One region of the Halomonas qinghailakensis genome, then DNA from elsewhere that is predicted to be linked to it. Evidence: predicted binding sites of a transcription regulator. Region 1 holds the regulator's gene; each other region holds the start of a gene.

The links. Region 1 encodes PhoB, which activates phosphate uptake and scavenging genes when phosphate is short. Its sites were predicted from a motif close to TGTCATANNNNTGTCANA; they were not measured.
Region 2: the regulator PhoB is predicted to act here: its motif matches at 5,170-5,187, upstream of M0220_RS09930 (heavy metal response regulator transcription factor).
Region 3: the regulator PhoB is predicted to act here: its motif matches at 2,015-2,032, upstream of M0220_RS03925 (Na/Pi symporter).

What each region holds. Positions count from the first base shown of each region.
Region 1 is NZ_CP096973.1:1,700,669-1,711,932, forward strand. It holds gene M0220_RS08030 (hydrogen peroxide-inducible genes activator) at 1-854, shown strand, start outside; gene recG (ATP-dependent DNA helicase RecG) at 851-2,929, shown strand; gene yccS (YccS family putative transporter) at 2,944-5,190, opposite strand; gene M0220_RS08045 (hypothetical protein) at 5,493-5,849, opposite strand; gene M0220_RS08050 (HU family DNA-binding protein) at 5,849-6,121, opposite strand; gene M0220_RS08055 (NAD(P)/FAD-dependent oxidoreductase) at 6,226-7,419, opposite strand; gene M0220_RS08060 (chorismate--pyruvate lyase family protein) at 7,507-8,103, shown strand; gene ubiA (4-hydroxybenzoate octaprenyltransferase) at 8,138-9,028, shown strand; gene phoB (phosphate regulon transcriptional regulator PhoB) at 9,152-9,841, shown strand; gene phoR (phosphate regulon sensor histidine kinase PhoR) at 9,844-11,151, shown strand.
Region 2 is NZ_CP096973.1:2,105,668-2,116,931, reverse strand. It holds gene M0220_RS09965 (sugar ABC transporter ATP-binding protein) at 1-485, opposite strand, end outside; gene M0220_RS09960 (ABC transporter permease) at 482-1,441, opposite strand; gene M0220_RS09955 (ABC transporter permease) at 1,458-2,468, opposite strand; gene M0220_RS09950 (sugar ABC transporter substrate-binding protein) at 2,636-3,574, opposite strand; gene M0220_RS09945 (hypothetical protein) at 3,928-4,104, opposite strand; gene uraH (hydroxyisourate hydrolase) at 4,199-4,609, opposite strand; gene M0220_RS09935 (GlcG/HbpS family heme-binding protein) at 4,659-5,150, opposite strand; gene M0220_RS09930 (heavy metal response regulator transcription factor) at 5,286-5,957, shown strand; gene M0220_RS09925 (heavy metal sensor histidine kinase) at 5,957-7,330, shown strand; gene M0220_RS09920 (alpha/beta fold hydrolase) at 7,353-8,162, opposite strand; gene M0220_RS09915 (GGDEF and EAL domain-containing protein) at 8,345-10,087, opposite strand; gene ccoG (cytochrome c oxidase accessory protein CcoG) at 10,262-11,264, opposite strand, start outside.
Region 3 is NZ_CP096973.1:832,227-841,829, reverse strand. It holds gene M0220_RS03935 (DUF3618 domain-containing protein) at 1-427, shown strand, start outside; gene xseA (exodeoxyribonuclease VII large subunit) at 471-1,814, opposite strand; gene M0220_RS03925 (Na/Pi symporter) at 2,065-3,264, shown strand; gene M0220_RS03920 (PhoU domain-containing protein) at 3,289-3,975, shown strand; gene guaB (IMP dehydrogenase) at 4,130-5,599, shown strand; gene guaA (glutamine-hydrolyzing GMP synthase) at 5,697-7,274, shown strand; gene M0220_RS17395 (hypothetical protein) at 7,336-7,389, shown strand; gene traJ (conjugal transfer transcriptional regulator TraJ) at 7,481-7,804, shown strand; gene M0220_RS03900 (LA2681 family HEPN domain-containing protein) at 7,860-9,554, opposite strand.

The DNA.
Region 1 (11,264 bases):
ATGTTTCTCAGCCAACGCTCTCGGTGGCAGTGAAAAAGCTGGAGGACGAGCTCGATACGCCGCTGTTCGAGCGTTCGAAATCGACCGTGCAAGTCACCCCGCTGGGAGAAAAAATTGTGGCTCAAGCACAGCGCGTGCTGGAGCAGAGCCGGCTTATTTATGAAATGGCCAATGCCGGCAAAGATCAGCTGGCTAACCCGCTGCGTATTGGTGCTATTTATACGATAGGCCCTTATTTATTCCCGCATTTAGTGCCAGCGCTGGCGAACGCCGCACCGCAAATGCCGCTGTATATTGAGGAGGGTATGACCAGCACACTACGGGCGAAGCTGCGCAGTGGCGAGCTAGACGTCATCATCGTGGCACTGCCTTTTACAGAGACTGATGTGGTTACTAAACCGATTTACGATGAACACTTTGAAGTATTGATGCCCGCTAGTCACCGCTGGGTAAGCCGTGAGGCGATCTACAAAGAAGACTTATTGGAAGAGCGATTGTTGTTGCTAGGCGAAGGGCACTGTTTCCGTGACCAAATTCTAGAAGCGTGCCCAGCGATTACCCAAAAGCTCAACAGTCCGAACAATACGCTGATTGCCGAGGGCGGCTCGTTGGAAACGATTCGTCATATGGTCGCCTCGAAACTGGGAATTACGGTGCTTCCTCAGTCGGCATTGGGGACCGACCAGTATGAAAATGCCATGCTGGTTAGCCGTCCCTTTGTTGAACCCGCTCCATCACGCACCGTTGCTATTGCTTGGCGAGCAAGCTTCCCTCGGCCAAAAGCGATAGATGCGCTAGCCAAGGCGATCAGCCAATGCCAGCAACCCGACCATAAGGCCAGCATATCCTCATGAGTGAGCTTTCTGCACCGGTTTCGTCGCTAAAAGGCGTGGGTGAGGCGCTCGCGCTGAAATTAGCGCGAGTGGGAGTAGAGCGCGTTAGCGACCTCTTGTTTCACTTGCCGCTGCGCTATCAAGATCGCACACGGCTAACGCCTATTGGCTTATTGCGGGCGGGCAGTGAGGCGGTAGTAGAAGGGGAAGTTACTGCCTGCGATGTGGTGAAAGGGCGTCGGAGAAGTTTGTTAGTCAGGTTGCGTGATGGCAGTGGTATTTTAAGTCTGCGTTTTTTTCATTTTTCCCCTGCCCAGCAGCAGCAAATGCGTCCTGGTGTCACGGTGCGCGCGTTTGGAGAGGCGCGGGCAGGGGCAACCGGGCTGGAAATCTATCATCCGGAATATCGGCTAAGCGGCGGTAGCGAAACGCCGGTAGAGGAGTATTACACGCCGATTTATCCTACTACGGAAGGGCTGCATCAAACGCGCCTTCGCGCACTTACCCAGCAAGCACTTGCGCTACTGCAACGCTCGCCTGAGTCGCTGCCGGAGGTGATTCCCGATGACCTGCGCCAGCGGTTTAACCTGCCTGGGCTGCATGCCAGCCTGCAGCTGCTGCATCAGCCACCTCCAGATGTAGATTTAGAGCAGCTTGCCCATGGCTTTCACCCCGCCACACGTCGGTTGGCGCTGGAAGAGTTATTGGCCCACCAGCTCAGCCTACGTGAAGTGCGTCTGCGCATTCAAGCTGATGGTGCGCCATCGCTGCCGTCAGGCCGCAGTCTACAAGCCCGCTTTTTAGCCCAGCTGCCGTTTGCCCTAACGGGGGCGCAGCGCCGCGTGCTGGAAGAAATTACCCTAGACCTTTCACGCCCTGCCCCAATGCTGCGGTTAGTACAAGGAGACGTCGGTTCAGGGAAGACCGTGGTGGCGGCAATGGCAGCGCTTTCAGCCCTGGCGGGTAACTGCCAGGCAGCGATGATGGCACCAACGGAAATTCTTGCTGAACAGCACTACCGAGCGTTTAAAGCCTGGTTTGAACCTCTGGGCATCGAAGTAGCCTGGTTGGCAGGTAAACTAAAAGGTAAAGCGCGATTAGATGCCAAAGCCGCCATAGCCGATGGTCGCGCCCGCATGGTGGTAGGTACCCACGCGCTGTTCCAAAGCGACGTACACTTTCAGTGTTTGGGGCTGGCGATTATTGATGAGCAGCACCGTTTTGGCGTCCATCAGCGCCTAGCACTGCGTGAGAAAGGCGAAGCGGGCGGGCTAACACCACACCAACTGATCATGACCGCGACGCCAATTCCCCGCACTCTGGCTATGAGCGCTTATGCTGATTTAGACGTGTCGGTGATTGATGAGCTGCCGCCAGGGCGTACGCCGGTTAAAACGGTGGTGGTGTCTGACGAGCGGCGGCCTGAAGTGGTTGAGCGCATCCGTAATGCCTGTAGCGATGGCCGTCAAGCCTATTGGGTGTGTACGCTGATTGAAGAGTCTGAGGTGCTGCAGTGTCAGGCCGCCGAAGTCACCCGTGATGAACTAACCCAGGCGCTGTCTGAACTCGCGATTGGTCTGATTCACGGTCGTATGAAGGCCAGTGAAAAAGTTGAGGTGATGGAGGCCTTTAAAACGGGCGAGCTCGACCTGTTGGTAGCCACCACGGTGATTGAAGTGGGTGTGGACGTACCCAATGCCAGCCTGATGATTATCGAAAACCCGGAACGCCTGGGGCTTTCTCAACTGCACCAGCTGCGCGGCCGAGTAGGGCGCGGCAGCACGGAAAGCTTCTGCGTATTGCTTTACCATCCGCCGCTATCAAAAAGTTCTCGGGAGCGCCTGGGCGTCATGCGTGAAACCACCGACGGTTTCCGTATTGCCGAAAAAGACTTAGAAATTCGTGGCCCTGGGGAAGTGCTCGGCACCCGTCAAACCGGCCTGGCCCAGATGAAAATTGCTGATCTTGAGCGTGATGCCGACCAGCTAGAGCGTGTCACCGCCCTTGCTCAGGCGCTTCAAGGCAATGCTGAAGTCACTGCTGTCTTAGTACGGCGCTGGCTCGGCGAAGCCGCCGGCCGCTATGGGCAAGTGTAGGGCGTGATGCAGCGCTAAGCAGCGGTGCTCGCGTTAGAGTGATTCTCTACTGGGTCGTCAGTTAACCGGTTGGCGGCTTCACCAAGTGGGCCTAGCTGTGCTGCAATCAGGCGGAGCTGACTTTGTATGGGGCGGTAAAGCGCCACGGCTTTTTCATTTTCCTTTAGGCCTTGTTCATCCTGAGTTTTCTTATCTAATGCGTCAACGGCATTCTGCTCCAGCTGTGCCAGGAGGTCGTTGACGTGATCGGCCAGCGGAGTAACAGGCTGGCGCTTATCAAGCTGTTCTGCGAGTTGCCCCATCAGCTTGCTGATACGTTTAGCAAGTGGCATGAGGGCGGCATCATCTTCATCGTCTGCTAACTGGTGACGATGGGCACCGAGGGCAGATAAATGGCTCAGCAGCGTATTAGAGAGCACCAGAAAGCGTAGGCCGTTGTCTGCATCTTGTTTACGGTAGTGGCCTGGCTCGTGGAGCATATTGGTAAGCAGCGTTGACAGTGCGGCATCGGCATTATGGGCATTGCGGCGGGCTAACCGGTAAGCCAAATCGTCTTGTTTCCCATCCTCGTACTGATGCACTATTTCATCCAAATAGCGGCGATGGTTGACGAGCACATTGGCCGCTTCTCGATACAGTTTGCGGCCTTGCCAATCGGGGAGAATAAAAAATACTGCCAGCCCTGCAATTAGTGAACCGATCAAGGTATCAAAAAGGCGCGGCCAAATCAGATTAAAGCCATCACCCACTTGGTTGAAGCTACATAACACTAGGAGGGTGATAGAGGCGGTGGCGATCACATAATGCTTTTCACGGTTGGCAAAAAATGAGACTCCCGCTGCCACTGCAATCATGCTTTGAATGCTGGCCTGGGGGAATAGGCTAATCGACGCCCAGCCGGCAATTAAGCCAAGCACGGTGCCCAGAATACGCTGGGAGAGAAAGCGCCGCGTGGTGGCAAAGTTAGGACGGCAGACAAATAGTGTGGTTAGCAAAATCCAAAACCCCTGTTCTGGGTCGAGCCACTGGAGCAGTCCATAACCCACTAATAGTGCAATCGATAGGCGTAATGCATGGCGAAATGTTGGAGAGTTCAGCGTCAAATTTAGCTGAATACGTTTCCATGCTTCTAGCACGCTAGACGGAGAGCGATCATAAAGAGAGCTATCACGGTGGCTATCATTGGTGCCTGGGTTATGGGCGCTGGCAATCTGCGCTTCCAGGGTAGTGAGATTGTCGGCAAGCGCATTGAGTGGATGCATCAGCGGACGCCATTCTGCTTTTCCCTGTTCGTTTAGGTTGGCGATAGAGGCACGTAGATCGGCGAGTGCCTGCTCGCTCTGTTCATGACCAAAGGGGCGGTTAAGTAGCAGCGACTTGGCTAGCTGTCGGCAGGCTCGTCCTTGCTGGTCTAAAAGTCGTTGGCAACGAAAGAGGACATCGTGGTGGAAAAAAGCTTCAGTGAGTGCGCTATAAGGGTAGTGAGTAGAACTTGCCCGTTCGTGAATATCCTGGGCGATAAAATAGACCTGTAGATAGCGGTTCAGTTTGCGGCTGCCACGCTGGCCTTCTAAGCGGCGGAAAATCATCTCTTTTGCCTGGTTGAGGGCATCGACCACCTTGCCGTTTTGTCGAGCTAGTGCCACACGACGGGCTTCCAGGTCTACCCCACGAACAGGTTCAAACAGCGCCGACTTCAATATTAAAAATTCACCTAGCGCTTTATATACCCTGGCCATGCTTTGCTTAACCGGTTGACGCGAAAAAAAGGCGCACCATAAGATCGAAATAAATCCGTACCACGCTGCCCCGGCAAGCAACAGCCATTGTCGGGCAGCCACGTCTTCGTCAACGCCACCGTGCTGTTCAATGTTGATCATCGAATAGATCGATAGGATTAATGTGCCCGAGGCAATGGTGGCGTATCGTTGGCCAATGGCACCCAGCATAATCAAAGTGAAGGTAGAAACTGCTAGCCCTACTGCAAACAACCACGGCCATGGGAAAAGCCACTGAACGATAAACGAGGCTGAAGCAAAGCAAGCAAGGGTGACTAGTAGTGCTTGTAAGCGTCCCTGCCAGCTGTCATCGGTTTCAGAAAGAGCGCTCGCAATAATGCCCAAAAATAGCGGAATCACCAGCGCGATGTCACCCGCAAAACCACTAAATAGCAACGCCCCACTGAACGCGATAAACACGCGCAGGCTATAGGCGAACTTATCTAGGGTCCAAAGACGCCGCAAAGGCAAGGATATCGGCATAGAGGCTCTTAGCGTTCTCTTTTTTAGACTTTAGTTTAATAATTAGTATAGAGGGAATGGCCTGTGCTTGTCTTTACCTGCTGTTATCAATGACAGTGTTCTCCCTCACGTTTACTGACACTCCCCGCCCAGCCGGCTTTATAGGTGAGTGGGCGGACAAACTCGCCCCAACCCGCATCAATACAGCACCTTGGCGGTACACGCTTATATCACCGCCCGGTTGGGCAATGCTTTACACGCTGAGTGGTAAACAAAAAGAAAGGAAGAAAAAAGCCCGCCACTTTAAGGTGGCGGGCTGTTTATTACATATTTTTCAGTAGCTTCTGTAGCTTGTTCATATCAGCAGAGTCGCCCACTAGGCGAACTTCACCGGCTAGCATACCGTCGAGAAAGGCCTGTTGTGTAGGTTTCTTGAGTATTTTTAACGCGGTATCTTGATCGCGGAAACGAAGCTCAAGGTCTAGGTCAACGGGCAAGCCTTTGCCGGTAGTGATGCCTTTTGGTGACATTCGATAATACCGTGCAATGCTTAGGTCTTCCGTGGCAACACCCCAGTCCAGACCGCGCATTCGCTCAAGTTGTTCCCTAAAGCGCGGTTTGCGTCGCAGGGCTCTTTTAAGCAGTAAGCTCAGTAGCCACAGCGTCAGCTTGAGTTTCATTAGGAAACGGCGTCCTTAAGCGCTTTGCCTGGCTTAAACGCAACGTTTTTGCTGGCAGGAATCTGCAGTGGCGCGCCAGTTTGTGGATTTTTGCCAGTACGTGCAGCACGTTCGCGCACGGTAAACGTTCCAAAACCAATGAGAGCGACATCTTCACCTTTGGCCACGCTATTGGTGATTTCGTCCAAGATAACGTTGAGCACTTGACCTGCTTTGTCTTTGGATAGATCAGCGCTTTCAGCAATGGCGGCGGCGAGTTCAGGTTTGCGCATAAAGGTATCTCCCTATGTGAAAATCAAGCGTAAGTTCATCGATGTTATTAGCAGCATTGCTCAGCTGGTTAGCTTTTTCAGCTTAGCCGTAAATGCGGCGAGAATCAGCCTAGCAGCGCAGGGGCCGTTCTGGAAAGCTCCACTTTCCTTCTCACGCAGCCACCTGTCAACGCAAATCCAATCAAACGTCCGTCTTTATTTTCAGCAATGGCTGTCATTTCGTTCCCTTCTCCCTCAATTTGCCACTGTGCTGGCGTGGTTGCAGGTGGGTAGGCAACAACGGGTAGTAAGGGCGTTTTTACTATCACAGGCCATGCGCCAAAGCTGACGCTGGTTGGCTTTCCGGTAAGTGTCGATGTCAGCGCTTTTATGCACGCTTGCAAGGGCTGCACGTACATTGCATTTACGTCCTCAACGCAAGCCACATCGCCTAGCGCAAATATGTGGGGTTGCGAGGTGCGTAATTGGCGGTCAACCATGATGCCGCTGCGGGACACCGCCAGCCCGGCAGCTTCTGCAAGCTCGCTGCGCGGCGTTAAGCCGGTGGCCAGTAACGCTATGTCGGCAACATAGTGGTCGCCATTATCAAGGTGCAGCGATAGGGCATTGTCGGGGTTAAGCGTCAGTGTTTGTAGGGTGCGCCCTAAAGCAAGCTGAATACCTGCTGCTTGAAAAGCGTTACCCAGTGCTTGGCCTAACGGTTCGGGCAGTAGACGTGGCAGCGGCGCGCGCTCTGGCGCAATAAGGGTGACTTGATGGCCGCCAGCATATAAGTCATTAGCGAATTCACAGCCCACCAAGCCAGCCCCCACAATTGCTACCCGTGCAGGCGCTGTCGCCAAGGCATCATAAAAGCGGCGATACTCGTCTAAATCGTTCACCGTAAAGCACCGTTTGGCGACGTTTTCCGGCACGCTAAAGGGTGTACGTGGCGCCGCGCCAGTCGCTAGTACAAGGTCATCGTAGTGAAGCTGATGACCGTTACTGAGTACTATGCGCTGGTTATCCACATGCAGGTGTACGACCTGGGTGTGGGTAATTAGCTCGGCATTAAGCTCTTCGGCAACGTCGCGGGCGCTGCGCTGTGCCAGCTGGTCGGGCGTTAAGCGCTTCGCAAAGCCGGTGGAGAGCAGCGGTTTACTGTAATCATCGCCGCTATCCGCGCTGATGAGGGTAATGGTGCGTGTATCGCCTTGCCGGCGCAAGGCTCGTGCAAGGCCAATCCCCGCCATGCCAGTGCCAATAATAATCAGCGCTGAATGTGAGTTGGACAGTAGTTGTTTATCGATTGCGGGCATGCAGTCACCAAAAGTCGGTGGAACAAAAGCCAGTATGGTCACCATGTTACACTAGCTCTATATGTATTGACCGCCTCGGAGACCCTGGTGAACGCCCCTACTTTTCGGCAAGCCTCTCTAGTCCCTCACCAACTCGTTACTCATCGACTATTTACTCATTGGCTACCCGTTGCGGCGGCTCGTCCTGGGATGAGCGCCCCGTGGTGGCAGTGGGTAGCCTCGAAGGATTCCTTGACAACACGGCTAACCGTCGCAGGCGACACCAAGGCGTTTCGGGTGCAACTGCTGCGCCAAACGGTTGGGTTTCCTCTGCGTGATGAAGCGCTGGCGCTGGGCATTGCCCCGCGACGCTATGCCTGGCTAAGGGAAGTGGCACTGTGTGTGGGAAATAAACCTTGGGTGGTTGCGCGCTCGGTAGCGCCACTTAGCCAGTTACAAGGCAAAGGCTTGGAAGGGCTGGGCGAGCGCTCGTTAGGCAGTTGGTTGTTTCGACAGCCCGATCTAGTGCGTGGACCGCTTTACGCTACCCGCCATCAGCCACGTTTTGTCGTCGAACAGTCTGCGCTATTGGCAGACAGTGTATGGGGGCGGCGCTCAGTGTTTCAGCACAGCGGACTGTCGCTATTGGTACAGGAATACTTTTTATCAAGCATGGCAGATGATCTTGACCTGCCTTCGCGCTAGGCTAGTGCCAGCGTATTCTTTTTGAGAGGTAAGCATGGATCGTTCTCTGTTGCGGCCAACGGGATGGGCCCGAGTGGCAGATTTTTTACATTTAATGCGCTTAGATCGCCCGATTGGCACCTGGCTACTGATGTGGCCAACGTTATGGGCGCTTTGGATAGCGGCTGATGGTGTGCCTGAGCGTAATGTGCTGCTAATTTTTATTGCTGGTGTGTATGTGATGCGTGCCGCGGGCTGCGTGGTCAATGATTACGCTGACCGTCACTTTGATGGCCATGTAAAGCGCACTAAGCATCGCCCATTAGCCACTGGGCGTATCAGTGAAACCGAAGCGCAGCTACTGTTTATCGCGCTGGTTGCCGCCGCTTTCATTTTAGTGTTGCTGACCAACTGGTTTACGGTGCTGCTTTCAATCGGCGGTGTTGTTTTAGCGTTTATTTACCCCTTTATGAAGCGGTATACCCACTTCCCACAAGTGTTTTTGGGAGCGGCGTTTTCTTGGGCAATCCCCATGGCATTCGGTGCAGTATTGGGGTACGTTCCGTTTGAAGCGTGGCTGTTGTTTAGTGCGAACGTTTTATGGACAGTGGCTTACGATACCCAATACGCCATGGTCGACCGCGACGATGACCTTAAAATTGGCATTAAATCTACCGCGGTGCTGTTCGGTAGTGCTGACCGCTTTATCATTGGTGTGCTGCAAGCAGCGACATTGTTGCTACTTGCATGGGTGGGAATACGCGTTGGTTTGGGAGGGTTTTTCTGGCTTGGGTTAACGGGGATGGCCGCTACGTTTGCCCACCAACAGCGGCTAATTGCTGGCCGTGAGCGTGACCGCTGTTTCCAAGCATTTCTAAACAATCACTGGTCTGGCTTATTGATTTTTGCAGGAATAGTACTGAGTTGGTGGCCAATCACTGGCTAAATATCGTCTTTGTCATAGAATTGTCATCAAGTCATGGTGTTATCGTCATTGACATGTCACTGAACTGTTTTGTTGAACTGTTCTTTCGAACCAGTTTTCATTGAACACCGTGAGGCCCCTGGAATGACCGCCAAGACCGTTTTGATTGTCGATGATGAAGCGCCTATCCGCGAAATGATCGCCGTGGCGCTTGAAATGGCTGACTATCGCGTACTTGAAGCGGATAACGCCCAGGATGCCCACGCCATGATGGTTGACCATCAGCCAGATCTACTTTTGCTGGATTGGATGATGCCCGGTACCAGTGGTATTGAACTGGCAAGGCGTTTGAAGCGTGAAGAAGCGACAGCAGAAGTGCCTATAATCATGCTAACCGCCAAAGGCGAAGAGGATAATAAGATTCAAGGGCTTGAAGCTGGCGCTGATGACTATATCACCAAACCTTTTTCGCCCCGTGAGCTGGTAGCGCGCTTAAAAGCAGTGTTACGCCGTACTACGCCTCGTGGCGTCGAAGATCCTATCGAAATCAATGGCTTGCTTTTAGACCCTGTCAGCCATCGGGTGAGCGCTTATGGCAAAGCATTGGAAATGGGGCCGACAGAGTACCGTTTGCTGCAGTTCTTTATGACCCACCAAGAACGCGCGTACACACGTAGCCAGTTACTTGATCAAGTGTGGGGCGGTAACGTGTATGTTGAAGAGCGTACCGTAGACGTCCACATTCGTCGTTTACGCAAGGCCCTCGGGGAAGCCCACCAAAACCTTATTCAAACGGTGCGTGGCACTGGATACCGCTTCTCTGCCCGGGTGTAACCGTGCGTTTGTGGAGCCGAGAACTGTGGCGCTTTGTTTTGTGGGCAATGCTAGGCCTTTTCCTAGGGTGGCTGGTGGCAGTTCCAGGCATCGGTCTAGCGGCGGGCCTTACCGTTTGTCTTGGCTACCATTTACGTCAACTACGTGCGCTATTTAAATGGTTAACGCTTCATCCCCATGATGAACCCCCTGCAGCGAACGGGATATGGGGTGAGCTATTTGATCGCTTGTATCGCTATCAAAAAAGCCAACGGATTACCCAGAACCGCTTACGCGCGACGTTGGCACGTATTCAGGAATCATCTGAAGCAATGCGTGATAGCGTGGTTATGTTGGACCGGCATGGTGACCTAGAGTGGTGGAACAGCGCAGCGACAGAAATGCTGGGCCTACAAACGGCTCATGACCGTGGCCAGCACATTACCAACCTGCTTCGTGACCCAAGATTTATCAGCTATTTTAACGCGTGTAAGTACGGTGAGCCGCTAACCTTGACGTCGCCCATCGATGAACGGCGCATCCTTCAATATCAAATTACCCTTTATGGCGATGATGAACGCTTAGTAATGGCGCGAGATATTACCCGCCTCCATCGTTTAGAGCAGATGCGTCGTGACTTTGTGGCGAACGTTTCCCATGAGCTACGTACCCCGCTTACAGTGTTAACGGGGTATTTAGAAACCTACGGCGAGCTGAAAGATCAGTTGCCGCCGCGGTTAGGTCGCGGGATTGGCCAGATGGAAGAGCAGACTAAACGCATGCAAAATTTGGTCAATGATTTGCTGCTACTTTCGCGGTTAGAAATTGATCAAGGGGGAGAGGATCACCAACCGCTAGCGGTAGGACCGTTACTCGATAGTATCCGCCGCGATGCGCTTGCACTTTCTAATCAACAACACAGTGTTCATGTTGTGCTTGAGAGCGACGCGCGGCTCATTGGTAGCGAACAAGAGCTGCATAGTGCTGTTTCTAACCTTGCCTTTAACGCTGTGCGGTATACCCCAACAGGTAGTCAGATAACGCTTCGCTGGAAAACGCTACCGAATGGTGGCGCCTGCATTGACGTTGATGATGACGGTGAAGGGATAGACCCGGTTCATATTCCACGCCTAACAGAGCGCTTTTACCGTGTTGATAAAGGGCGTAGTACAGCAACGGGTGGCACGGGCCTTGGCCTTGCGATTGTGAAGCATGTACTACTAAGACATGATGCACTGCTACACATTGAATCCCATCCTGGCGAAGGAGCCCTCTTTCGCTGTGTTTTTCCCTCCTCCCGGGTTGTTGAAAACGAGCATAGCCTGACATAGGGCTTGTAAATACAAATATTGTATAAGTGTGCCATGCTGTCATATAAGTATGGATACATAATGCTCATGTGCCATTTCTAACCAGTTTGCCCCCCTTATTTCGAAAGACTTAT
Region 2 (11,264 bases), 400 kb from region 1:
ATCTGTTTCTTGGCAATCGACAGCGAACCCACCAGATCATCGTGCTGAAAACCGCACTTGAGCGTCTCAAGAATCTTATTGGTATCCTCGCGCAGCTTGCGCCAGTCAACGCGGTTGAACGGTTTTCTTGGCAAGCTACCCAGAAAAATGTTTTCGGCGACCGTCATCTCCGGTACTAGCGACTGCTCCTGGTGGATCAGCACTACGCCTGCACGCTTGGCATGTTTGGGGTTTTCAAAGGCCATCTCTTGGCCGCCCAGAATAATCTTGCCCTCATTGGCTTGATGCTTACCGGCCAGCACCTTCATCAGGGTTGATTTACCCGCGCCATTCTCCCCAAGCAAGGCGTGTACCTCGCCGGGACGGACATCGAAATCGACATTGTTGAGTGCCACAACACCAGGGAATCGCTTGGTAATACCTTTGAGTTCAAGTATCGGCGCGGCGTCAACCGGCTGGCGTGATTGGGTTGGGGAGGGATTCATATCCGCACCTCCTTGGTCGAGGGCGCATTGAGTTTCTTATCAATAATAAGTACTGAAATGAGGATCGCACCGAGGATCACCAGCACGTAGAAGGCTGGCACCTGCATCAGGTTCATGCCATTACGCAGAATGCCGATTGCCAACACGCCGCCCAGGGTGCCTACAATGCTGCCGTAGCCACCGGTCAGTTTGGTGCCACCCAGCACAACCGCGGTAATCACCCAAAGCTCATAGTCACGCCCCAAATTCGGCGTCGCCGCTCCCATCTGACTGGCTAGCAATACACCTGCCAGGGCAGCAAAGAAGCCCACAATAATAAAGTTGATCATCATATGGCGGCCCAGGCGGATGCCCGCATCGATGGAGGCTTCAGGGTTGCCGCCAACGGCAAAGGTATTACGGCCATGGCCGGTACGGGTTAGCACCAGATGCATGATCAATGCGCAAACCAGAAAGATGATGGCCAACACCGGTACCGACCCAATCGTGCTGGTTCCAAAGTCTGCAAACGCAAAGTTCATAGCAAAGAAGGACTGCTCACCGGTGTACAGGAAAATCAGACCGCGTACGCCTAGCATGGCGCCGAGCGTAACGATGAAAGCGTTAACACCGGTTTTCCACACCACAAACCCATTCAGGGCACCCAGCAAGATTCCTGAACCCAAGGCCGCTAGAATTGCCAGCGTCATGCTAACTTCCTGCAAACCCACCGCTAGGGAAGCGGCTAGCCCTAGTATCGCTCCCACTGACAAATCGATGTTGCCGTTGATCATCACGAAGGTCATGCCTAGGGCGATCAGGCCAATCGTTGAGGTCTGCACCAGAATATTGGTGATGTTGCCAAACGATAGGAAGTACTCCGACATGAAGCTGAAGAAAATAAAGAGCGCGATAACAAACACCCAGATAGGCTGGATACTCGTCCTGCCACGGAAGAATCCTTTAATTGATGTCATGTTGCATTCCTCCGCGTTATGAGTGGGTCGTGAACAAGCTCTTACGCTTGTTAGCGAGATCCAGCCATACGGCCAGAATGATAATGACCCAGGTCACAATCCACTGGATGTAATAGGGGTAGCCCATCAACAGCAGGCCATTCTGGATAAAGCCCAGGATCAACACGCCAATCACGGTTTTCCAAATACTGCCCGCACCGCCCAATAAGCTAGTACCACCAAGGATGATGCCGGCCAGCACCAGCAGCTCGTAGCCCTGGCCTACGTTGTTTTGCGAACCCATTACCCGTGAGCCAAGTACTAGAGCGGCACAGGCCACACAGAAAGCTGAAATCAGATAGGTGCTAAACACGCACCAGTTCTTGCGAATACCAGAGTAAACGGCGGCCATCGGGTTACCGCCCACCGCAAAAATGCGTCGGCCGTATCCGGTATAGGACATCACCACCTGCATCACGATAGCCAGCAGGCCAAACATAAGAATAGGGACCGCAATACCACCGACATAGCCACGTCCAAAGAAGGCAAACCAGGTGCCTTCCTGATCGGCGATATCGACGTTTTGACCGCCGCTGTAGATCAGCACAAAGCCTTGAATGGCCGATAGCATCGCCAAGGTCACAATCAGTGAATTGAGACGCAGAAAGCCAATCAAAAACCCGTTCACAGCACCAATCATCAGGGTCAGCGCGAACATCAACAAAATGGCATTAGTGGGGCCTATTTTGTCGTGTAAATCGACTACTAGAACGGTAGAAAACGACAGCATCGAGCCTACGGAAAGATCCAGGTTGCCACCGATAATCACCACGCTGACACCGACTGCGATGATGCCAATGATGGATGCCTGACGCACCACGGTCATGATGTTGGACTGGGAGAGAAACTGCTCAGAGAAGAACGAAAAAACGAACATACTGAGCAGGAAAAAAATAAGTATTCCCTGAGCCGATAGAAAACTCAGCACACCAGCCTTGCTAAGTTTTCCCGGCAGCAGCCTAGGTTTTGATTGCTCTGCGGAAGCCATGCTATTCACCTGTATAAAATCACCTCGGAAAGCACCGGTTAGCACGGGGGCTATCCCGCCACGCTAACCGTACCCCCCGACGCAGGAAACCTGCCTTTAGGGTCACGCCGTGCCGGTGTTAGTAGGCGATACACACCTATAACACCAGGCAGCAGTACGCTCTGCCTTTAGAAAACCGGACGGTCAAACGCTTCGAGGTTTTCAGCGGTGATTTTTGGTGTTTCGAAGAAGTTCATTTTCGGCACTTCTTCTCCAGCCAGTACATCTAGGGCTGTTTGCAAAGCTGCTTCCGCATCATCAACAGGAGACTGATAAATAGAACCGTAATACTCGCCACGCTCAATAGCGTCGTAGCCAACCGCAAAGTTGGTGGCGCCAATGAAGATAATGTCATCTGCACGATCGGCGCCTTTAGCAGCATTTAAAGCGCCAACGCCCATATTGTCATCGCCGGAATAAACACCATCAATACGATCATACTTGGTCAAGAAATCTTCCATCACCCGCTGGGCGCGCTCGCGGTTCCAGTTGCCTGGCTGGGTCTCCATTAACTCAACACCTGGACACGCTTCAGCGAGGCGCTCTTCAAAACCGGCCGCACGCTCCATGGCCGTGGTATAACCGGGTTGGCCGGCAATCTGTACGATTTGTCCTTCTCCACCCAAGGCATCACACATCATCTCAGCAGAGGAAATACCTTGCTGGACATTGTCTGGGCCAGAGAAGGCAGCGATGAACTCAAGTCCCGCTTCAGCAATTTTAGAGTTGGTGACGACCACCGGAATACCTGCGTTATGCGCTTGGCGAATGGCAGGGATAACAGCCTGCCCATTGGTTGGCCAAATAATAATGGCGTCGACACGCTGCTGAATAAGATCCTGCATCTGGCCAATCTGACGCGCGACATCGCCGCCAGCATCCAGCACAACAATATCTACATTGCCAACGCTCTCTGCAGCAGCTTCAAAGGCACTCTCATAGGTAGTTTGGTAACTATCAACACCGACGTTGTTTTGGGTAATACCAATGCGATAGGTGCTTTCAGCTTGCGCCGTCGTGATCGACATCATAATGACAGATGCGGCAATAGCGGTTTTCTTGAACATTGCGTTTCTCCTGACGTTTTTTTAGTAATTGTTTTTAGCCTGCAGGCCATACAAGCCTGGGTTTGGAGCTTACTGCCGGGCTTTGTTTCGGCACAACGCGACCGCCATATAGAAATGGCCAAAATGGTTATTTTTTGTTGCTTACACGCAAAGAGAGAAACATAAACTAAAAAACAAAGCCGCGCAGAAAGACAAAAAAACCGAGAATAGCGAGGGATGAGGGACGAGGAGAGCAAGGAATGAGGAGACAGCTAAAGAAAAGGCGGTGACTGAATGGCCGCATAGCGGCCACTATAAAAGAGGCCGCTATGCTAATGAACTAACACAGACAGTTATTCAAGCTACGCTAACGCTTAACGATTTCTGGCTGACAGATCAACAAATGCGTTATGCCCATCAGCACCGCTTTGCTGTTGAGACGTCGATTCAGGATAGGCGATCTGATTATCTTCACCAGAACCCCGCTCTGCTAACGCAACACCAGAGACCAGTGCAAGAGCGATGGCAGCGACGATGTTAAGTACTTTCATGATTCATTCTCTCTCGTTTTACTTAAGCAACAAATAAATGGAACATCTAAAAAGATGTGCTCACGAATAAACCAGGGGGTTCATCGATGCTTAATTAGTTACCGCGGTACGTTGAGTAGCCGTAAGGGCTAAGCAGCAGTGGAATGTGGTAATGCTGGTCAGCATCTTCTACTTCGAAAGGCACTGGTACATTGGGGAAGAACGTAGCGGTGTCGTGTGCTTCAAACCATTCACCGGTTTCAAACGTCACACGGTAAGTACCTGGCAAGAATGCCTCATCAGTGGGATAAAGGGCTGACACACGACCTGCATCGTCGGTAGTTGCTGTTGCCAGTGACTCCCAGCCCCCATCGGTATGTCGTTCAAGTTCAACATCAACGCCGGGGGATGGCTGGCCGTTCTGGATATTGAGGACATGAACGCTTAGCGGGTTATCAGCCGCCAGTGCAGTGGCAGCAACGCTGCTAAAAACCATACCGGCAAACAGGGCAGACAATAGTTTCATAAAAAAACATCCTTTTAGGGTGATAGGTAAAGAGCGATCTTTATGGGATTTACTGGGGTATTACGCTGTCGATAGCCGTCAGGGCACAGCCTTCGTCAATGGCAGAACCACCTGCTCCGGCAACGCCAAGGGCACCAATCAGCTCACCCTCGACTCTGAGCGGCACACCGCCACCCAATAGCAGCAATTCATCCAACGTGTTTAGGTTGGCCGACTCAGGGTCTTGGCGAGCATGCTCAGATAACGCGCGGCTGGTACTGCCGGTCGACAAAGACGTAAATGCTTTGCGTTGGGCGGCCACCGTGTTGTGGGGGCCGATGTTGTCATCGCGTTGCAAAGCCACCAGGTTGCCACCACGGTCTACCGCAGCGACCACGGCTGTACGGCCATCGGCATGGCACGCTTCCAAGGTGGCATTCACTAAGCGATTAGCCAGATCTAGCGACAGCGTCTGCTGCTGTAGCGGCCCGGTATCGGCAAGCACGCTACCGGCCAACAAGACAGCACCAAGCAGGGGCAGGCGAGCACGTCGTGATGTCATGAAAGTCTCCTTATCAAGTGATGGCATCATCCTGACAGCTCGACCTCGTCAAACACCTGACGGCAGCATTACAGATTTGTAATGTGAAAAAGCGTCCGATCCGGCTACTCTGTGTCGATTTCGCGGGGACACGGCATGCGTATCCTGGTAGTAGAAGACGAACAAAAAACCGCTGATTACCTGAGCAGAGGGCTAGGTGAATCAGGTTATGCCGTTGAGATAGCACGCGATGGATACGATGCGCAGCATTACATTGAAGAGGACGAATTCGACCTGATCATTCTTGATGTCATGCTGCCCGGCCTTGATGGCTGGCAGTTGCTACCACTGATCCGCCGCCGCAGCCAAGTACCAGTGCTATTTTTGACCGCCCGCGATGCCGTGGAGTATCGCGTTAAAGGGCTGGAATTAGGTGCAGACGACTACTTGGTCAAGCCCTTCTCATTTGTCGAACTGCTAGCCCGCGTGCGCACACTGTTACGCCGCAGCCCACCTCGCGAAAGAGAGCACTTTCGCGTCGCCGATTTAGAGATGGATGTTTTGCGCCGCCGCGTTACCCGTCAAGGCGAACGACTTGCACTCACCAACAAAGAATTTGCGCTTTTAGAGCTGTTTCTCGACCGAGAAGGTGAAGTGCTATCACGCACCTATATTGCTTCTCGGGTGTGGCAAATGAATTTTGACAGCGATACCAACGTCGTCGAAGTGGCTATCCGGCGACTTCGCGCTAAACTCGATGACCCCTTTCCCACTAAACTCATCCACACCGAGCGCGGCATGGGTTATGTGCTTGAGGAGCGTTCTTAATGCCAACGCTGAACTCGTTAGCAACGCGCTTATCGCTACTTTTTGCCCTGGTCAGCGTGCTACTGCTGGGCAGTATCGGCACTTATCTCTACCATTCGCTGACTCGTGAGATTGCCTGGCGTGATGACCAAATGCTGCATGGCCGCCTAGAGCGCATGGAAGCGCTGCTCTACGATGGTGAAAGTATTGCGATGCTTCACCAACGCCCTCGACTCTATGCCAACATGCTGGGCAATCACGACAGCTTACTGTGGGTAATTGATAACCAGGGACAGGTATTGATTGAGGTTAACCCAAGCAATCTGCCTGTGCCGGATCTACCGATGACGACGACCGTCCGCTTTAATGATACGTCCGGGTTAATACCAGCAAGACTGGCATGGCACACCCTTGAACAAAATGGCCAGCCATTAACACTGGTCGCAGGTAAGTTACTTAATGAGCGTAATCAGATGCTCGCTGCCTACCAGTTCAAGCTATGGATTGCATTAATCGTCGGCGCCTTACTGGCATTTTTACTTGGCTGGGGCGTCAGCCGACAGGGGCTTCAACCGCTGCGACGCTTAGCTGAACAGGCGGCACGCATTGACATTCGCCAACTGAATCATCGCCTAAGTGTGGCTGGCGAAACCGAGGAAATCAGCCGTCTCAGCCAAGGCCTGAATCGAATGCTCGATCGATTAGAAGAAGGGTTTTCGCAGCTCTCACGCCACTCTGCAGATATGGCACACGAACTGCGAACCCCCTTAACCAACTTGCTAGGACAGACACAACATACCCTGCGCCGGGACAGAAGTGATGCGGAGTATCGTCAGGTGCTGGAATCGAATATCGAAGAGTATGAGCGCTTATCAAGAATGATCGATAGCCTGCTGTTCCTAGCACGTACCGAAAGCCCTTCACATACCCTACCCTGTGAGCAAGTCGACCTCGGTGAGTTAGTCACTCAGCTATGTGATTACTTCGAGGGCATGGCAGAGGATGATGATCGCTCGCTAGTGAACCACAGCCACGGTAGCGTGGTTGCCAACCGTGACCTACTGCGCACAGCCTTAGCCAATCTAATCGCTAATGCCCTGCGCTATGGGCGCTCAGGAACCCCTATCAGCATCTCTACCACCAGCGTTGAAGGCCAAATCGAGTTACGCATTCATAATCATGGCCCCGCGATACCACCAGAAGACTTGCCAAGAGTGTTTGAGCGGTTCTATCGCTGCGACCCAGCGCGAAGCGGCGTGGCAGGTTCAGGCGGCTTAGGGCTAGCCATTGTTCGCTCTATTGCACAGTGGCATCAAGGCGACGTCCAGGTTGAAAGTAATAACCAAGAAGGCACTACCTTTACGTTAACGCTCAAGAGTAACGACGAAGCATAAGAGTAACGACGATTAAGTAACATCATCCACCTAGCCAAGCGTTAATTTCTCGAACGACGCGGTCTGGATGGGTCATGTGAATGCAATGCCCTTCGCTTGCCATTATCCGCAGCGTGCTATCAGGTAAATGGGCATGTAGGTAATGACCAACCTCTGGATTTGCCAAGGAGTCTATCTCACTTTGCAGCACTAAAGAGGGATGTGCCGTTTGAGACAGTAAATGGCGATAGTCTGAGAAAAAAGTGGCGCGCGCAAACGATTTAGCCACCACCGGGTCGGTAGAGCAGAAACTACTAGAAAGCTCTCCAATTAATTGCTGAGAGCTCTCGGCCCCCATAATGAGAGGCGCCAGATAATTGGCCCAGCCCATATAATTTCGATCCATCAGTTCAATAAGCTCTTCAAGATCTGCTCGCTCAAAGCCGCCATAGTAATCTGGCGGCATATTTAGAAAACACGGTGAAGGGCAGATCATAATCTGACTGGAGAATCGTTCTGGCTGAGCAATGGTCGCTAATAGGCCAATGTTGCAACTAACTGAATGACCAACAAAATGCACCTCAGTCAGATCTAACGCTTCACAGATGTCGGTCACATCCTGTGCATAGCCTTCCAGGGCACAGTAGCGCGATTCGCTGAAGGCCGAAATTTGCGATTGGCCTGATCCCACATAATCAAAAAGCACCAGCGTATAGTGCTCTTGTAATTGTGGAATGAGGTGCTGCCACACATTTTGATCACAGCCAAAACCATGGGCTAACATTAGTGTTTTACTGCCAGACCCAATAATTTTTACATTATTTCTTTCAATGACTCTTTCTTTCGTCAACACGTAAATGCCTCTACTTTCTTCTAACAAATCTACTGTTTTTTAAAAACCTTCCAAAAATCTTCAAAAAACCTTCCAAGAACCTTTAACATCTTTTAGCAACATCGCTTAATAAAATTATCGCTAATTTTAGATTAAAATACTTCACTAAACTATCTCAAAAAATTAATCTCATGCTATCGAACTCAAACACCTGAATGTTTAAACTTTCGTTGAAACCCCCCATTCTCCCACTCTTCGATCCATTTTTTAAAAGCGGTCGCTGTCATCGGGCGGGCAATAAAATATCCTTGTCCACATTCACAGCCTAGTTCAATAAGCTGCTGACTATGTTGAAGAGTTTCAACACCTTCTGCGACCAAGTCACATTCGAACGCGCCTGCAAAACCAATAACGCCCTTTAGAATGGCAAGGTCGCCAACGCTAGTTAGCATGTTTTGTACAAAACTACGGTCGATTTTAAGTGTATCGACCGATAGGTCTCTTAGGTGGCTTAATGAGGAGTAACCGGTCCCAAAGTCATCTAATGAGATACGAATTCCCATCATACGACAGGCAGTTAACACCGAGTAAACATGACTGACGTCCTCGATAGTGCTTGTTTCCAGCACTTCAAGCTCAAGTCGCTGTTTAGGTAAGTTGGGGAAGCCTGCTAGTAGGCTGCTTAAATCGTGAAGAAACTGGGAATGCTGTAAGTGATACCCATCAATATTAACACTCACATGGAAATTCAAACCCTGCTGAAGCCATTCCTGAAGCTGACAAAGCGCGCTATTAATAACCCACCGCCCCAATTGTATACCCGTAGAGGTATTAGTGAGCACAGGCAAAAAGCTAGCGGGTGCTCTTAGTCCCTGACTAGGATGATTCCAACGAATAAGCGCTTCGGCTCCCAACACTTTACCTGTCAGCATGTTAATTTTAGGCTGATAGTAAAGCTCAAACTGATCAGCCTCCATTGCTGCCCTAATGGCACATAACTCTGATTGCTTACCTTTTTGAACTTGCTCATTATCGACATTGAATAGACATATCTGATTCTTACCAGCAAGTTTTGCTTGATACATCGCTTGGTCAGCCTGACGGATTAGCTGGTCTGGCTCAACGTCTTTCGACTGTGGATATAGCGTAACGCCAATACTGGCCGAGAGCTGTAAAAGCACAGAATCGATATCAAAAGGTTCCGCTAACTTACTGATCAGCCGAGAAAGTGCTTCTTCTACTAAACTGGCACTAAAGCTGCTATTTAAAAAAATCACAAACTCATCACCACCAAAGCGGGCAATTAAGTCATCACTTCTGAGGTTACTGGCCAATCGCTTAGCGACTAGCTGGAGTATTTTATCGCCCATATGGTGACCGTAGCGATCATTAACCTCTTTGAATCCATCAAGATCAACAAACGCAAGCGCAAATGCCATGCCATCTTTCTTGGAAGCAACGATTTTCTGGTCAAGATGTTTGGTCAAGGCAGTGCGATTAGGTAGACCTGTCAACTGGTCAGTGTCTGATATGGTACGCAGCAAAGAAACTTTTTGCTCTAGCAGTTGTTTGGTTTCTGTCAGCTCTTCAAACAGTTGTTCAGAGCGGCTAGCACTACTAATACTCCAAAAAAGTCGTTCATTGTCGCTATCACCACAACGTACACTAACCACAATGGGTAGTACGCTATTAGAGCGGGTCACCATAGAAAGACGGATTTCTTCGCACCGTTTTTCACGTACCAAAATAGGCACTATATAAGTGTCATACATAATCTGTGACGCTCTGCTTAATAGCGTAAACAGATCAATATCCACTACTTCATCCGTTGAATAACCGTGATATTGCTCGAGATAGCGATTACTATAGAGAATCCGACGTTTATAGTCGGTCACCATGCACCCTACAGGGAAATCATTAAGCGCATATAAGTTTGCTATAACCATGATCTGCCTTGAGTAAAGTCACGATGATTTATGAGTAAAAGTATTTTACATATGCGTATAGTCTCTGATAATGAAATAAGTTGCCATTTTTAAAGCGTAACTATTTGATACAAAGATCAGACCTTTCAATATCCACATGAAAAGCCCCCCAGAGGGAGCGTTCTCAGGAAACAGTTATTCTCTTTGAGGCCCTAGGAAGCGTGTTTCGTTGGAGCTTGTTATCGACGGGTCGTCTAAAGCGACAAAGTGTAGCTCAATAGAGTGGCTGGGCAGCCTAAGGGTGTCCTCTTCTACGGTCAGTGCAATGCGTAAGTGGCGGGTTTTGTTAGCTTCTACCTCAATGGTTTCCACTCCTTGTAAACGCAAGCCTGGCAGACCCGCGGCTGATAGCGCATAACGATGCGGCTGGCTATCGTGATTACGTAGCGTTACGTTGTAATAATTAATGACCCGCCCATCTGCCGTGCCTTCAAACAGCGTTTGCCGATCCCGCACAATGTCCACGTCGATAGGTACTCGCGCGTTCAAGAAACTAACGAGCAGTACCACCATGGAGAGCAGTGCTACCGCGTAAGCAATTAGCTGCGGACGCCAAAAACGGGTGGTTTTACCTGACAACGCCCGCTCTGTGGTATATCGCACAAGGCCAAGCGGTTTATTAATACGTGCCATTACGCTGTCACAGGCATCAATACACGCAGCACAGCCAATGCATTCATACTGCAACCCATCACGAATATCGATACCTGTTGGGCATACCTGAACACACAGCTCACAGTCGATGCAGTCGCCAACCCGGGTTGTTTCAATACCCTTATGGAGATGATTGTTCTTAAGATGATTGCCCTGGAGATGATTGCCCTGGAGATGATTGCGACGCGGCTCACCACGGGCAGCATCATAAGACACGATCAGCGTATTAGCGTCGAACATCGCTGACTGAAAGCGCGAGTAAGGACACATATGAAGACATACTTGATGGCGCAGCCAGCCAGCATTTAAGTACGTAAAAACCGTGAAGAAGCCGATCCAAAATAGCGCCCAGGGGTGCGCATTTAGGCTGATAAAATCCACCACCAACGCTCTAATCGGCGTGAAATAACCGACGAAGGTGGCCCCTGTTGCCAAAGCAATTAGCAGCCAAGCGGTATGTTTAGCTGTCTTACGCCACAGCGTA
Region 3 (9,603 bases), 870 kb from region 1:
CACCCGTAAAGAAGATGAATACTTAGGTAAGTATCGCGACCAAGTGGTGAAAAAAGCAGCTGATGCAGGCGAAGAGCAAGTGGATAACGCCCAGCAAGCGATTCATGAAAAAACCGAATCAATAAAGCAGCCTGCCGAAAAGCAAGAGTCGCCATATAGCACGCCTACTGCTGATGAAAGTGCTTCAACCATCAGTGCCTCAAGTACAGGTGCTTTAAATAGCAGTCCTTCAACGGCGAACCCTTCAACGACGAACCCTTCAACGACAGATGTTACTAGTGGACATACGCCTAGCAAACCTTCTGTGAATGAAGGCGTGGCTACCAATAGGCCAAAGGTGCCAAGCACGCAGCCGGGGCTAGCAGGTTCTAATACGCCTTCTGGGAATACCCAAGGTAATGACACTAACCTACCACCGCGGCCATAACGAAACGCCGCAGACGCGGTAAGCGTGCTGGTTAGAAGCGGCGCTACTTTTTGTAGCGCCGTTTTACTTCCACGTTTAGCCTGCCTTCACCCAGCCGTAGCGAGAGCTTCTGGCCTGGCACGGTGTCTTCTGCCCGACGGATAACATGGCCCTTTTCATCCTGGGCAATGGCATAGCCGCGCCCCAATACTGCAAGCGGGCTGATGGCATTTAGCTCACGGGCAGCACTACTCAAGCGTGCCTGACGTACTTCCAACGCCCGCTGCATAGCGCTGGCTAAACGGCGCTGTAGCTGGCTAATACGCTCTTGCTCTGCGCGGTGCAGGCGTGCCATGTCTTGGCTGGCTAAGCGCTTGCTTAACTGCGTGACCCGCGTTTGCTGCTGCTGAACGCTTTGCTGCATTGCGCGCTGCAGCCGTTGATAAAGGGCGGTAACGTGTTGTCGCTGGCGGTCAAGCTGCTCGCCAGGGTGGCGAAGCCGGGCGCGCAAGGTATCCAGCCGTTGGCTATCGCGTTCTAAGCGTGCCTGCATGGCACGACGTAAGCGGTTTTCTAGCTGTGACAATTGCTGCTTTAGCGCTTGCTGGTCAGGCACTAAACGCTCAGCCGCCGCTGACGGGGTAGGGGCACGCATATCCGCAGCGAAATCCGCTAGGGTGACATCCACTTCGTGACCCACCGCTGACATCACCGGCAAGCGTGAGTGAAAAATCGCCCGTGCCAGATGCTCGTTATTAAATGCCCACAAATCCTCTAAGCTACCGCCGCCACGGGTAATTAGCACCACGTCCTGGTCAGGGTCTAAGCGTGCCTGTCGGTTTAATAACCCCAGTGCAGAAATCATTGCAGGGGCGGCCTCGGCACCTTGTACGGGCACCGGAATCAACGTGACATCAGCCAGAGGCCAGCGCGCTGCCAGCACCGCCAATACATCGCGAATGGCCGCGCCGCTGGCAGAGCTTAAAATCAAAATCTTGCGGGGTGGAAAGGGCAGTGAACGAGCATTGGCAAACATGCCTTCGCTTTCCAATTGCACTTTTAGGCGCTCATATGCCGCCAGTAGCTCCCCTAAGCCTGCCGCCTGCACGGCCTCGGCAATCAGCTGATAGTCGCCGCGCGGTTCGAACAGCGAGACGCGCCCGCGTAGTTTTACCTGATCGCCATCGCGCATGGGTGCGGCAACAAACCTTGCCCGCTGGCGAAATAGCGCACAGCGAATTTGCGCGCGGTCATCCTTCAACGTGAAGTAAATATGCCCAGAGGCCGGGCGGGAAACGTTCGAAAGCTCGCCTTCCACCCATACCTCACCCATGTTTCGCTCTAGCGCTTTGCGGGCCTTGAGATTGAGTTCGCTGACTGAGAAGATGGCGGTGTTTGAGGCGGTCATGGAGGCAGGTGTCGTCCAACGCTTGCGGTGCGATAGTCAGTGTTAGGGTGCAACCATTAGACAATACGCTAACCTGTCTCAGCAAACGTATTCGCCAGGGTGCTTAGGTTTGCAGCCGTGAGGCGAATGTTCACCGTTTTGTTTTGTATTCGTCATCAAAGTGTCACATAACCGTGCTAAGTTGCTCGCCGACACAAAACTGTCATCAAAACGTCATACATAGATTGTCCACCAACACGGCAGACCACTTATGTCGAATCTCGGACCTTCCACCGATCGTCCTGCTCTTGCTCGCGAGGTGCCGCGTGAGGTGCCCGCGTGGTTACGCGGTATTTATGCCGGCCTGTGCCTGTACCTGTTCCTGGCCGCACTTAACGTGCTGGGCGCGGGCCTGGGTACCTTTGGTAGCGACAGCGACCTTCTGACCCGCGCCTTCGCTTTTGGCGCGAACCCCTTTATTGCCTTGATGGCAGGGGTGTTGGTTACCATGGTCGTGCAGAGCTCGTCGTTCACCTCGGCGCTGATCGTCACCCTGGTGGCTAGCGGCGAGATGACCCTGGGCACTGCTGTTTTTGCCATTATGGGCGCCAATATCGGCACCGCCGTTACCGGTGTCATCGTGGCCCTGGCGAACGTGCGGATCAAGCGCAACTTCCGCCGCTCGTTCACCGCGGCGCTGATGCACGACTTATTCAATATTCTCACGGTTCTGCTGATCTTCCCGGTGGAGTGGCTGACGGGAATGTTCCATGAGAATGGTTACGGCATCTTTACACGGCTAGCCGGTTGGGTAGCGGAGCTGATTGGCTTGGAGGAAGTTGCCAAGCCCAGTAGTCCGATTAAGGTAATCACTGCTCCCATTGTTGATGTCGCTAATTGGCTGGGGGCCTCCCTGATGCCCAGCGTGGCGGCTGCTGGCCTGTTCGTCGCGGGCTTAGGCCTGCTGCTGATGTTCGCAGCGCTGGTCTTTATGGTGAAGAATCTGCGCGGTGCGCTGCTGCGCCATATGGATGGCCTCTTCCGCACCTATTTCTTCCGTACCGATGCGCGGGCCTACGGGGTTGGGGTGGTGTCTACGGTGCTGGTGCAATCGAGTTCTATTACCAGCAGCCTGATGGTGCCCTTGGCGGGAGCGGGCGTAGTGCGCCTACGCCGAGTGCTACCCTTTATGATGGGGGCCAACCTGGGTACCACGATTACCAGCGTACTGGCGGCTACTGCTAATCCTATCGCTGCGGCGATGACGGTGGCGCTGTTTCACGTTATTTTTAACTTAACCGGTACCGCCATCTGGTGGCCGCTACGGGTGATTCCACTGCGCATTGCCACCTGGTATGGCCGCTTGGCTGGTAAGCAGATCCGCTACGCTTTTATGTTCCTGATTGGCGTATTCCTGGTGGTGCCGGTGGTCGGCATTACATTGACCGAATTATTCATGCGCCTGCGCTAAGCGCGGCCAACCGAGGGGTTTCCCATGTTTAAACAGCTTTATAGTGCGCTTACCTCGGAAACCAGCATCGATCAGGCCTACGCAGACCTGACCAAGATGCTGGAGCATGGTGCTTGGATGTTCGCACGTGCCAACGAGGTGCTTTACAGCACAGTGCCTGCCGAAGACGTGCGGCAGCCGCTTTATCAGCGTGATGTGGCGGTCAACGAGCTTGAGCGCTCTATCCGCCGCAAGGTGTTGCGCCATCTGACCGTTAATCCCGGCCACGATGTGGCTATCTGCTTAGCGCTGATGAGCGTTGCAAAAGATGCCGAGCGCATTGGCGATTACTGTAAAAATGTCTTTGAAGTTGGCGCTTTTTACAGTGAAGGCTTTCACGTAGATCATTATCAAAAGCCCTTGGATAAGATCTCCGAGCGTTTATCTGGGCTGTTTAAAGAGCTCATCGCGGCTACACGAGACTCAAACGAAGCCCAAGCTCACCGTATTATCACAGCTACCCGCGACATCGGCGGAATCTGCGATGACCTCATCGAAGCGCTGCTGGGTGAAGAAGAGGCGGTTGAGTTTCATGAGGCCGTGGCGTATTCGCTGTTGGCGCGCCACTACAAGCGGGTTTCTTCCCACTTGGCCAATATTGCCACAGCGGTGACCGGGCGTTTGGAGGATCTGGACTTTCCCAGCGAGGCCGATGACCGCGCGCTAGATTAACGTCGCCTAGGTTGAAAAAGACAAGCAGCTCCCTTTAGTGGTGCTGCTTGTTTTGTATATGCTCCCATCGCATTGCTGGCACACCCCTCCAAACGTTATAATAGCGGATTAACTTTCCACGCCCCACTTCCTCTTCAATCAGGGTGTTGCCGCTATGCTACGTATGGCCCAAGAAGCACTTACGTTCGATGACGTACTCCTCGTTCCCGGCTTCTCCGATGTTCTGCCTAAGGATGTCAGCCTCAAAACCCGCCTGACCCGCAATATTTCACTCAATATCCCGCTGCTTTCCGCTGCAATGGATACCGTTACTGAAGCGCGTCTAGCAATTGCGATGGCTCAGGAAGGCGGCATCGGCATTATCCATAAGAGCATGACCATGAGCCAGCAAGCCGCTGAAGTGCGCAAGGTTAAAAAGCACGAAAGCGTGATTGTAAAAGACCCGGTCACCGTTAGCCCTAAGGCGAAGCTGGATGACCTGCTGGCGATGGCGCGCGAGAACGGCTTCTCTGGCTTCCCCGTCGTAGAAGGCGAAACCCTGGTGGGTATTGTGACCGAGCGTGATATGCGCTTCCAGCCCAACCACGGCGACAGCGTTGCGGACATCATGACTCCCCGCGAGCGGTTGGTGACCGTTAAAGAAGGCACCGACCTTGAAACCAGCAAAGCCAAAATGCGCGAACACCGCATTGAGAAAATGCTGATCGTCGATGACGAGTTCCACCTGCGCGGTTTGGTTACCTTCCAGGATATCGAAAAAGCCCGTACTTACCCGATGGCTGCCAAAGATAGCGATGGCCGCCTGTTGGTGGGTGCTGCCGTTGGTACTGGCCCCGAAACGCCTGATCGCGTTGCTGCCCTGGCCGAAGCCGGTGTGGATGTGATCATTGTTGATACCGCCCACGGTCACTCTAAAGGCGTTATCGATCGCGTGCGCTGGATCAAAGAACACTTCCCGAACATCCAAGTCATTGGCGGCAATATCGCCACCGCCGCTGCCGCCAAAGCGCTGGCCGAAGCGGGCGCAGACGCCGTTAAAGTCGGCATTGGCCCCGGTTCTATCTGCACCACGCGTATTGTGGCAGGCGTTGGCGTTCCGCAAATCACCGCGGTGTCTAACGTGGCAGAAGCGCTGAAAGAGTTTGATATTCCGCTGATCGCCGATGGTGGCATTCGCTTCTCTGGCGACTTAGCCAAAGCCATCGCTGCTGGCGCAAGCGCCGTGATGGTCGGTGGCCTGCTAGCCGGTACCGAAGAAGCGCCGGGTGAAGTCGAGCTTTATCAAGGCCGTACCTATAAAGCCTACCGTGGTATGGGCTCCATGGGTGCCATGTCTCAGAACCAGGGCAGCGCCGACCGCTACTTCCAAGATAAAGCCGAAGGTGCCGAGAAGCTGGTGCCGGAAGGCATTGAAGGCCGCGTACCCTATAAAGGCATGATGGGCGCTATTGTTCACCAGCTGATGGGTGGCCTGCGCGCTTCCATGGGCTACACCGGCTGCCGCGATATTCAAGAAATGCGCACCAAGCCGGAATTTGTACAAATTACCAGCGCTGGCTTTAACGAATCCCACGTTCACAACGTGCAGATCACCAAAGAAGCTCCCAACTACCGGGTGAGCTAACCAGCACGTTTAGTAAAATGGCGCGGCGAGCATTGCAGCTCGCCGCTTGCTTTTTGGCCTTACCAGCGGCCCCACACCGCTTAACCGAGACCCCGCCATGAGTGACATTCACGCCCATAAGATCCTGATTCTTGACTTCGGCTCACAGTACACCCAGCTGATCGCCCGCCGTGTACGTGAGATCGGTGTATTCTCCGAAATCCGCGCCTTCGATATCACCGAAGAAGAAATTCGCGAATACAACCCTAACGGCATCATCCTGGCCGGTGGCCCGGAATCCGTGACCGAGTTGGATTCCCCGCGAGCACCGGCGTGCGTGTTCGAAATGGGCCTGCCGGTGTTTGGTATCTGCTACGGCATGCAGACCATGGCCGAGCAGCTTGGCGGCAAAGTGGAAGGTTCCAACCAGCGCGAATTTGGCTACGCCCAGATTCAAATAGATGCTGAAAACGCGCTGTTCAAAGACATTAAAGACCACGTCGACGCCAGCACTGGCAAAGCATTACTTGATGTGTGGATGAGCCACGGCGATAAAGTAGCCCAAGTGCCTGACACCTTCACCGTGACCGCTTCCACGCCAAGCTGCCCAATTGCCGCCATGGCCTGGGAAGAGAAACAGTTCTACGGCGTACAGTTCCACCCAGAAGTGACCCACACCCTGCAAGGCCAGCGTATTCTTGAGCACTTCGTGCTGGATATTTGCGGTGCCGAAAAACTGTGGACGCCTGCACAAATCATCGAAGACCAAGTAAGCCGCGTACGCGAGCAAGTGGGCGACCGCCATGTATTGCTTGGCCTTTCCGGTGGTGTTGATTCTTCGGTTGTGGCGGCGCTGCTGCACAAAGCCATTGGCGACCAGCTGACCTGTGTATTCGTCGATAACGGCCTGCTACGCAAAAACGAAGGCGACCAAGTCATGGAAACCTTCGCCAAGCACATGGGCGTTAAGGTGATTCGTGTCGACGCCGAAGAGCTGTTCCTCGGCAAGCTTGCGGGCGAGAAAGACCCGGAAGCCAAGCGCAAAATTATCGGCAACACTTTTATTGACGTGTTCGATGAAGAAGCCAGCAAAATCGACGGCGTCGACTTCCTGGCCCAGGGCACTATCTACCCGGACGTGATCGAATCCGCGGCCTCTAAAACCGGCAAAGCCCACGTGATCAAATCCCACCACAACGTTGGTGGCCTGCCGGAAACCATGAAGCTCAAGCTGGTCGAGCCGCTGCGCGAACTGTTTAAAGACGAAGTGCGCAAACTCGGCCTCGAACTCGGCCTGCCTTACGATATGGTCTACCGCCACCCGTTCCCTGGCCCCGGCCTGGGCGTGCGCATTCTGGGTGAAGTGAAGAAAGAGTACGCCGACATCCTGCGCGATGCCGACGCTATCTACATCGAAGAACTACGCGCCGCCGGTTGGTACGAAAAAACCAGCCAGGCCTTCGCCGTGTTCCTACCGGTGAAATCGGTTGGCGTCGTTGGCGACGGCCGCCGCTACGAATGGGTCATCGCGCTGCGCGCCGTTGAAACCATCGACTTCATGACCGCCCGCTGGGCGCACCTGCCCTACGAGCTGCTGGAGAAGGTTTCCAACCGGATTATCAATGAGTTGGAAGGGGTTTCGCGGGTGACTTATGACGTGAGCAGCAAGCCGCCTGCGACGATTGAGTGGGAGTGAGTGTTTACTTACTGATATTGTTCGCTAAAACCCGCCGAAAGGCGGGTTTTTCGCTATTTTTATGATCCTGTACTACCAAGCCGAGACTGGCCGAGCGACACCGGAGGACTTTTAGAAGGCGTTCACCACTATCCGCCAGGTGACAAGGAACTAAGGCAAAAGATAAGACAGAACGAATAACGAGGAAGAGCAGTACACCTATCAAAGTGTACTGCCTGCCTGATGAGAAGGAGCTGATTGAAGCGCAAGCAAATAGAGCAGGTATGAGTGCTGCACGGTACTTACGCGAAGTCGGTCAGGGTTATCACATCTCTGGTGTGGTGGATTATCAGCAGGTACGAGAACTGGCCCGGATCAACGGCGACCTTGGCCGCTTGGGTGGCCTATTGAAGCTATGGCTTACCGATGACGTGCGCACGGCTCAGTTCGGCCAGTCAACAGTCCTTGCTGTTCTCAGCAAGATTGAAACGACGCAGGAGGAAATGGGCAAGATCATGACCAGGGTCGTTATGCCGAGGTCTGAATTATGAAGCTGAGAACGGACTCAATACTAAGATAAGGCGGTGCAGCCCGCCTTATCTTTGATTAATCTTTTAATGGGACGCCCATTGGCAAGTATATCTTATTATTAGGGCGCTTTTTTTCTTCGAAGTGGATGGATAGCGATAGATAAATGATTGAGTTTCTTGCCAGTTTTATTAGCGTCATTAGCCGGGACTCAAATTGACTCATAGGTATTAATAGAGAATGTGAGCTTAATTTTTTCTTTTCATAAAGATCCGATTCGAGCTTTTTCAGGTCGGATTCTAGTGTTTTGGATTCTTCAGGGGGCAAGGGGGGGTGTAACTGCTCTCTTGTTTTTTTAATTTCTAGATTAAGCTTTTCTAATTCACTATCATGATAACTGTTATGTGGGGTCGTTAGCTCATAGCCGAAATCATCTACTATTTTAAGTGACCTATGCTCCATGGCATTCCTAATTTCAGAAAATGCCTTAGCGTCTGGGTCTATCCACTTTGAAACAGATGAAGTGTCTTTAACGTCGCGAATATCTTTTAATATATAAAATAAAGCATGAATGAAATGATTGTCGCTAGTCCCTAGCTTTTTATTTGGCTTCCAATTTTTTCTCCAGTTACTTGACTTGAAGTCTCTAAATAGGTTGTCAATACTTATCATGTTGTCATCTTTTATATCGTTGAGATCAAAAAATCGACTTAATAAATAAGCGATTTTGTCGAATAATGAATAAAGTATCCGGAATGACGTTTTATAATGACTGATTTTTAGGTTGTTTATCGAGTGAGACATGTCGTCAACATGTCGATATGTTGAGTTATAGAAGTGATGTTCTTCATCAGGTATGCTGTGGGCAGTAAAAAACAAGTAGCGTGCGTAGCAGTAGTCATTTTTTATTTCATCAAAGTTGCCATGATACGCTAGCTCTTCATGCATAGTGAGTGTTGAGTTTATGGATTGAGAGAAAGAAGGAAGAGCAAGAACATCCTGATGGGATATTTCAAAATCGCAGACATCATTTAGGTCGTTAATAAATAGCTTATTCTTTGCACACCATTGCAGGTATTGTTTTTCCTTTCTCGTTTTTGAGCTGTTATATTCTTCTGAAAAGTAATCGAAGGAAGATTCCTCAAAGTTCTTCTCGAACCATTCCTTGAATTTAATTAAGTACCCATTCCCCTCTAAATCGACTCTGTGTTCAGGATATAGTTCTTCGATATTATCTGCGGCCTCTTTGGTAAGCCTGTAGGCTATAAAATAGTGATACTCTTTGTGCCCGTTGTCATAAAGAGATTCGCCAAGAAATAGCTGGTTTCTAGCCTTTGATGCAATCGCTTCTATTTTTCTATTTATAGCTATGGCTTCATCATAAAAAGGTATGCAACATAAAACCCTTCCTTGAGAAGAAAGGTGGTTAGCCAAGTTAGTTAGAACCATCGACTTAAGGTTATTAAATGCCTGAATATTTTCAGACATGTTATTCCAATCAGGTTTTGGTATTCTGTGAAGAGATTTTCTGTAATAGATTATGGCTTTCATTAGGTCGTCTGAGTACCATTCAACCCTCCGAGTCTCGTAAAGTACGGAATAGCAGTTTGCTATTGTGTAAAGGTAATGAGCCTCATAAAGAGAGTGTTCAAAATCAAAGTCTTTTGATGTCAATCTCTCAATAAGACTTTCCAGAGCTTCATAGTCTCTGTTTAGTATATGTAAATCAGCCTCTTCACTTAAATCGTTAATCTCATCTATTGTCATGACCATGAAGAACTCCTTTTTTCATTTAATATCGAAAATTTACTAGTTATCATAA